One region of the Marinomonas sp. 15G6-16 genome, then DNA from elsewhere that is predicted to be linked to it. Evidence: predicted binding sites of a transcription regulator. Region 1 holds the regulator's gene; the other holds the start of a gene.
What was found. Region 1 encodes sigma-54, which starts transcription at its own class of promoters, with help from an activator protein. Its sites were predicted from a motif close to TGGCACNNNNNTTGCTNT; they were not measured.
Positions count from the first base shown of each region.

Region 1 (3,973 bases):
AAACACTCCTTGATTCTCCAAGCGTTGCACGAAAATCTGAGTCAGGCACTTGGAGCGCAAAAGCAAATAAAGGCATCATTCATGATGGAAGTAATGATATTCTACTCACAGACAAGGCTGAAGCCGTTAAGACATATCTTCAATCTGAAGACATAAAACTGAGCGCAGACAGCATACATTATTTAGATAAAGATCAATCATTAACAAGCCAAGGAAGTCCGATGCTAGTCTCCACACAAGGAGAAACTTCCGCTGACAAAATTACGACCTATATCAATTCAGAAGAAGTCATCATGACAGGATCTGTAAGAGGAACATATGAAACACTTGATTAACATTAGCGCCTTGCTAACTTCTGCTTTATTAAGCCAATACACTTATGCCCTCCCAGACGACATAAACAAACCGATAGAAATTCAAGCAGACGAAGCCTCTTTTGATCAAAATACAGGGGAAGCCATTTACAAAGGCAATGTCTTCATTAAACAGGGCTCTATTGAAATACAAGCGCAATACTTAAAAGTTACCACGGATGCCACCACTAAAAAGTTCAGCAATTTAGAAGCTTTGGGGCAACCTGCTAAATTTAGCCAACAAGTTGACTGGAGTGGAAATATTGTTATCAGTAAAGGTAACGAGATACACTATTCAACACAGGAATCCAAACTTGAGATCATGGGTGATGGTTACTTGAGCAGAATGGATAACTCTATCTCTGCAGATTACATTCTCTATATGGTCGAAGATGGCACCTTTAACGCAGAGAAAAAAGATTCCGGTCGAGTCTCCATGACGCTACAACCTCAAACAGATAAGGCTGCTCAATAAATGGCCCTTCTAGAAGCTAAAAACCTAGCAAAGAGCTACAAAAAACGACAAGTAGTAAAGGATGTTTCCATCTCAGTTGAGTCTGGCCAAGCGGTTGGTTTGCTTGGTCCTAACGGCGCAGGCAAAACCACATGCTTTTATATGATAGTTGGAATGGTTGCCAATGATGCAGGCGGCATATTTATCGATGGTAAAGACATCACCAGTAACGCCATGCACACTAGAGCACAAAAAGGCATCGGTTACTTACCACAAGAAGCCTCCATTTTTAGAAAAATGTCTGTTGAAGACAATATTTTAGCGATTTTAGAAACACGCAAAGAACTCACAAAAGCCCAGAAAAAATCCAGGCTTGAAGATTTATTAGAAGAATTTCATATTACCCATATCAGAAAGAACTTAGGCATGGCCTTATCTGGTGGCGAGAGACGCCGCGTAGAAATTGCACGAGCACTAGCAATGAATCCAAAGTTCGTTCTCTTAGACGAACCCTTCGCTGGTGTTGACCCTATTTCTGTTGGCGATATCAAACTTATTATTAAACACTTACAAGAAAGCGGCATTGGCGTTCTAATCACAGATCACAATGTCAGAGAAACCTTAGACATCTGCGATAAAGCTTATATTGTGGGTAACGGATATATCATTGCTTCTGGTGATGCCAGTACAGTTATTAACAATGAACAGGTAAAAAAAGTCTATTTAGGTGACGACTTCCGCCTGTAACCCCTTATCATTACTGCAGAAAGGGAGTAGTATGCATAACTCGTTCCAATTCACTCAAATAAAAAGAGTTGCTCCATGAAGCAGTCTTTACAGTTAAAACTCGGTCAACAGCTGACCATGACACCTCAGCTACAGCAAGCGATACGTTTGTTGCAGCTTTCTACGCTGGATCTTAAACAAGAAATTCATGAATTTCTTGAGTCAAACCCTCTTCTTGAACTTGACGATGACGAACAAGGACAAGTAGAAGCACCAGCCAGCATCGAATCCAAAAGCACACCAGAAACACCTGATGTCAATACAAGTGAAGAAGCTCGTGTTGAATCAGAATGGACAGAAAGCATTCCTGAAGAGCTCTCAATAGACAGCAACTGGGATGACACCTATCAAAGCTCTGCCGCGATCAGCGACAACAATAGCTATGAAGGTGACGGCGACTTCGAAAGCCGTAATGCGCCAGCAGAAAGCATACAAGACCACTTAATCTGGCAATTAAATTTAACTCACATGTCTGATAGAGACATTGAGATTGCATACGCAATTATTGAATGCGTACAGCCAGATGGTTACCTAAGTATTACACCAGACGATATCTGCGAGTCTCTTTCTATCGAACTAGAAGAACTTGATATAGAAGAAGTCATGGCCGTCCAACATAGACTGCAGCGTTTTGATCCTATAGGTGTTTGTTCTACCGATCTACGGGACTGCCTCTTAGTTCAGTTAGAAGCGTTTCAAAACCATCCTTTATACAAAAGCACGCACAACCTGATTGACAATTATTTGCCACTTCTCGGTAGTCGTGACTTTGCGCAATTAAGCAGAAAAACAAAGCTCAAAGACGAAGCTCTCAAAGAAGTTGTTAGCCTAATACAGCAACTTAATCCTCGTCCAGGCTCTGTTATTGATGCAGACGATACGGACTATGTCATTCCAGATGTTTCTGTCAAAAAGCGCAATGGCAGTTGGCAAGTAGAGCTAAATAACGACGCTTTGCCGCCAGTCAAAATAAACGAAACTTATTCTGCTATGGCTAGCACCGCATCAACACCCGAGGACGCGAGCTATATTAAGACGTCATTACAAGAAGCCAAGTGGTTCATGAAAAGTCTACAAAGCCGAAATGAAACCCTACTGAAAGTTGCCAGCTGTATTGTAAGCCGTCAAATTGACTTCTTTGAATTAGGTGAAGAAGCCATGAAACCCATGGTACTTCATGATGTGGCAGAAGAAGTCGGCATGCACGAATCGACAATATCTAGGGTGACAACTCAAAAATACATACACACACCAAAAGGTATTTTTGAACTTAAATATTTCTTCTCTAGCCATGTCAACACAGCATCTGGCGGTGAATGCTCTTCTACAGCGATACGAGCCATGATTAAAAAGCTAGTAACAGATGAGCCAGCGAAAAAACCTTTAAGCGATAATAAACTAGCGACTATTTTGGCAGACCAAGGCATACAAGTTGCCCGTCGTACTGTCGCAAAATACCGCGAGGCGATGAACATACCGCCATCCAATGAACGCAAGCGATTGATCTAAACGGACACTATTTTACCATGCCATTAAAATCATTATTGAAAGCAGAACTTGTCTTTGCAAAACAAGAGATTGTCAGCAAAAAACGCGTTCTTGAGAACTTAGCGGAAGTCGCATCTAACAAACTGCATTGCGATAACGAAGCGGTTTATGACGCTTTGTTAGGCCGAGAAAAACTTGGTAGTACTGGTATAGGAAATGGTATAGCCATCCCTCATTGCCGTTTGGAGTCTGCTAATCATACGGCAATCGTTGTGATGTCATTACAAAATCCGATTGACTTTGATGCTATTGACAAAAGAGCGGTAGATTTGATCTTCGCCCTCATCGTTCCACCTCACGAGTGCGACTCTCATTTATCGACATTGGCGCAAATTGCAGAATTAGCACAATCGCCACAATCTTTAGATAAACTAAGAACCGCTCAAACAAACGAAGAGCTATTCAATATATTTGATTCGTTAATATAGGAAACATGCATGCAAGAAGAGTCTATTACTATCATCAACAAACTTGGCTTGCATGCTAGAGCAGCAGGAAAGCTTGTCGAAACAACTTCTCGCTTCTCCTGTGATATTACCATCGAAAAAGAAGGTCGTAACGTCGACGGAAAAAGCATTATGGCAATGATGATGCTCGCTGCAGGAAAAGGCACCGAAATTCATATTAAAACCAATGGAGATGACGAAGAAGACGCTCTAAAAGCCATAGTAGAACTGATCAATAATCGTTTTGGTGAAGATGAGTAACACTTTATATGTCAGAGAAAGCAACTCTAACTAACCATCTGCAGACAGTCACCGAATCTCTTGAATCCGGTGCCACCATGCAAATCCGTTATTTACTTAACGGTGCGCTACCTGCGCAGGACGTT
Region 1 is NZ_CM147916.1:3,135,987-3,139,959, reverse strand. It holds gene lptC (LPS export ABC transporter periplasmic protein LptC) at 1-335, shown strand, start outside; gene lptA (lipopolysaccharide transport periplasmic protein LptA) at 319-828, shown strand; gene lptB (LPS export ABC transporter ATP-binding protein) at 829-1,554, shown strand; gene AC0L46_RS14855 (RNA polymerase factor sigma-54) at 1,630-3,102, shown strand; gene ptsN (PTS IIA-like nitrogen regulatory protein PtsN) at 3,120-3,569, shown strand; gene AC0L46_RS14845 (HPr family phosphocarrier protein) at 3,579-3,848, shown strand; gene mgtE (magnesium transporter) at 3,857-3,973, shown strand, end outside.

Region 2 (3,973 bases), 1.3 Mb from region 1:
AAACTGGCTTGTGGGAGTTCAAAGTAGCGGATTTGCAAAGAGACAAGAGTCTATTAGATGATGTGCAACGTGCCGCTTCGATTCTATATGCTCAATATCCTGAAAGTATTTCCCCACTTCTGTCGAGGTGGCTACCCAATCATGACCAGTATTTAAACGTATAACACTCACTCTGAAATACACACCTTTCCCCATCGCTAGCCCTGTCGCTATTGGCTTTATATTTGCTTAGATATGTTCAAGATATCCCCATAAAATCTATCGAACTGGGTAGTTTCTTACATTCTGTTCAAGCCAATTCATCTCAAGGAGCTGGTATGTCTTTTTTAGAACAAGCAAATCAAGGTGCAGAATTATCAATACAAGGATGCGGTTACAAAATAGAAAACGACCGAGTGATGATTTCTGCAGACTTTATTGGAAGCAATAGAGATGAACTGAACATGAGCGGCACAATTCAAATCGCCTTTAGTGCCCAGAACCAACAAAACAGAGAATCTCAAAGCGTACTTCTAGCTTCCACAACGATAGGAGAATTAAGAGGGCAACACTTCCTGAGCGACTGCTATTACGACCTGCTCTTTCAACATCCTCCCACGGGAACTTGGCAGCTCTCATTACAATTAAGGGAATGGGATGGTTTAGAGTACGCACTGATTGATGAAGTGTTTTTCGACTTCCTCTATCAGACCCAAGCCATGTCTGATGCAGCAGATGCCTACAGCAGTGAGCATGAAACTAACACAATAGAACCTCAAATAACCTCTCCAAAAGAATCCATTACCCACTCCAAGTTTGTAGATTCAGGCGACGGACATTGCCTTATCAATAAAATAAAAAAAGCAGAATTAAGAGCGGTAAAAGGGATTCCCAAAAAAGCACTAGAGAGGATTATTACAGAGCGCCCTTTTCAATCTGAAAGAGCGATTATTAACGTCAAAGGAATGGGGCCAAAAATGCTGAAAAAACTACTAGAACAGCTCTCAAGCTAAAAGGTTTAAGGAAATGCAAAGCACGCAGGCAGGATTATGGGATATTTACAACCGTCGTGCTTTTCACTTCTTCCATTGCGACATAAGTTCGAGACTCGCGAACGTGAGGCAGAGTCAGCAATGTTTCACCTAAAAGTAAACGGTAGGAGTCCATATTTGAAACGCGTGCTTTTAAAAGATATTCAAAGTCGCCCGCGATCAAGTGACATTCTAAAATCTCTGGAATTTCAGCAACCGCTGTTTTAAATTCATTAAAGCCTTCAGGGGAGGTTGTTTTCAGTCTAATTTCAACAAAGACCAACAAACCAGCATCCACCTTTTTCGGATTTACCAAAGCACAATAACCCGTAATGTAACCTGTTCGCTCTAAACGGCGAACACGTTCCAAACAAGGAGTGGCACTCAACCCAACACGGCTCGCTAGTTCTACATTCGATAAACGGCCATTTATCTGTAATTCACGAAGTATTTTTTTGTCTAAGCGATCGAGTGGTTTTACTGAGTTATCCATTTGACACGGATCTCCTTACGTAACGTAGCTTCAATTAATGCCTAAGTCTATCATGCAGATTGCAAATTATGGAAAGAGCTTTATTCAATATATTTAGTAAGGGTATAGCAATAAATCCAAAAACAAGCACCAGAATTAAGCAAAAAGTCGTCTCTGCTACAAAATGGAACATTTAAAAAAAAATCTCGCACCACTTGTGAACAATAATTAAGCGATTAGCCTAATCCCCCGAAAACTAACGCTTTACAGAAAAAATAAATATCAAAGACATAAGAATTACATTCAGAAATACGCAAAAAAAGTGCAGATTACGTGTAGCATATAATTTTTTCTGCTTGACTATGGCGAAAAAGAGTAATTCTATAGATGCATGTAGTGTCCTTTGTAGAGGAATCATCTACATATATCTGACAATAAGAAGAATAGAATGTTGGCACTAAGTTTGCTTAATAAACACTACAGATAATATAAATCTGACGTTAAGTTCAGCAATATAACAACATATGTAAAAAAATGCCCGGGAGGCTTAATATAATGAAATCGAATGTTAGTAAAATACTATCTACTGCAGCTGTTGCAGCGACTCTAAGCACAGCAGCGACTGCAGCTACACTAGATGACGTTAAATCTAAAGGCTTTATCCAATGTGGTGTTAGCCAAGGTGTTCCAGGCTTCTCCAACGCAGATTCTGAAGGTAACTGGACTGGTATCGATGTTGACGCTTGTCGTGCAGCAGCTGCAGCCATTTTTGGTGATGCTCAAAAAGTAAAATTCACTCCTCTATCTGCTAAAGAGCGTTTTACAGCTCTACAATCTGGTGAGATCGACGTTCTAGCTCGTAACACGACTTGGACTTACACTCGTGATTCATCTCTAGGTTTAGACTTCACAGCTGTTAACTTCTATGACGGTCAAGGTTTCATGGCTCGTAAAGATCTAGGCGTTGAGTCTGCTTTGGATCTTGATGGTGCAACAGTATGTACTGAGCAAGGTACTACAACTGAATTGAACATGGCTGACTTCTTCCGTAAGCACAAATTGTCTTACGTTCCTGTTGTTGTTCAAAAAGCAGACGAAGCACTAGCTGCTTACGCTTCTGGCCGTTGTGATGTATTCACTACAGATAAATCAGGTCTTGCTGCTCACCGTTCTAAGCTTGCAGATCCAAGCGCTCACATGATTCTTCCAGAAACTATTTCTAAAGAGCCTCTAGGCCCTGTTGTTCGTCACGGCGACAACCAGTGGAAAGATATCGTAACTTGGGCAATGTTCGTTCAGGTTAACGCTGAAGAAATGGGTATCACTTCTGAAAACGTTTCTAAAATCAAAAGTGAAACAAACGATCCAGGCATCAAGCGTCTTCTAGGTTCTGAAGGTGATATGGGTGCTCAACTTGGTCTTCCTGCAGACTGGGCTTACAACGTTATTTCACAAGTAGGTAACTACGGTGAAGTATTCGAACGTAACGTTGGTCCATCTACTCCAGTTGGTCTTCCACGTGGTATTAACAACCTATGGACTGAAGGCGGTGTAATGTACGCGCCACCAGTACGTTAATTATTAATACCTAGAGCAACCTGCTTCGGGTATTTATTCAGCGGCGATCTTTCATCGCCGCTGAATTTCTCCCCCTTTCTTACACATCTGACGAGCATTCCATTTGCCTGAACTAAGATGAGCGATAAAACAACTTCAAGTAACAAAAGCCTTTTGCATGATGCAGGCACCCGTGCCTTGATCTTTCAAATAGTGCTTCTAGCCGTGGTCGTTTTCGTAGGTTATTACCTATTCAGTAACTTACAAGCCAACCTAGCTAATCAAGGTATTTCCACTGGTTTTACATTTCTAAATCAGCCAGCCGGATTTCCCATCCTTATTCATTTGATTGAGTACACAGAAGCAAACTCTTATGGTCGTGCGTTTGTTGTTGCTTTAATCAACACTGTTGTTATTTCCCTAATGGGGATTGTGTTAGCAACTGTCATTGGTGTCATCATGGGTGTTGCCCGACTGTCGAAAAACTGGCTAGTCGCACGTTTAGCAACTGTCTATGTTGAAACCTTGCGTAATATTCCATTACTACTGCAAATGTTCTTTTGGTACTTTGCGGTACTAGCGGCGCTACCTGCACCTCGTAATAGTTATGAGTTTGCAGACTTCCTATTAAATAAGCGCGGTATTTACTCTCCTAACCCTATTTTTCAAGATGGCTTCGGTCTTGTAATCGCTGGCTTTATTTTGTCTATCGTTGCTTCTATCGCCGTGATTATCTGGGCTAAGAAGCGTCAAACTAAAACGGGCGTTTGGTTTCCAGCCTACTGGACTTCTTTAGGATTGATTATCGGGATTACCTTTTTATCCCTTGCTATTGCAGGCTTTCCAATAGAGTTCGATTTACCACAAAAGAGTCGCTTCAATATCACAGGCGGTATGGTTCTACCTCCTGAGTTTGTCGCTGTTCTTGTGGCTT
Region 2 is NZ_CM147916.1:1,791,104-1,795,076, reverse strand. It holds gene recG (ATP-dependent DNA helicase RecG) at 1-164, shown strand, start outside; gene AC0L46_RS08695 (ComEA family DNA-binding protein) at 318-992, shown strand; gene lrp (leucine-responsive transcriptional regulator Lrp) at 1,027-1,503, opposite strand; gene AC0L46_RS08685 (amino acid ABC transporter substrate-binding protein) at 2,038-3,060, shown strand; gene AC0L46_RS08680 (amino acid ABC transporter permease) at 3,178-3,973, shown strand, end outside.
Region 2: a site for sigma-54 is predicted at 1,935-1,952, ahead of AC0L46_RS08685 (amino acid ABC transporter substrate-binding protein). Genes of this name have one in related genera too.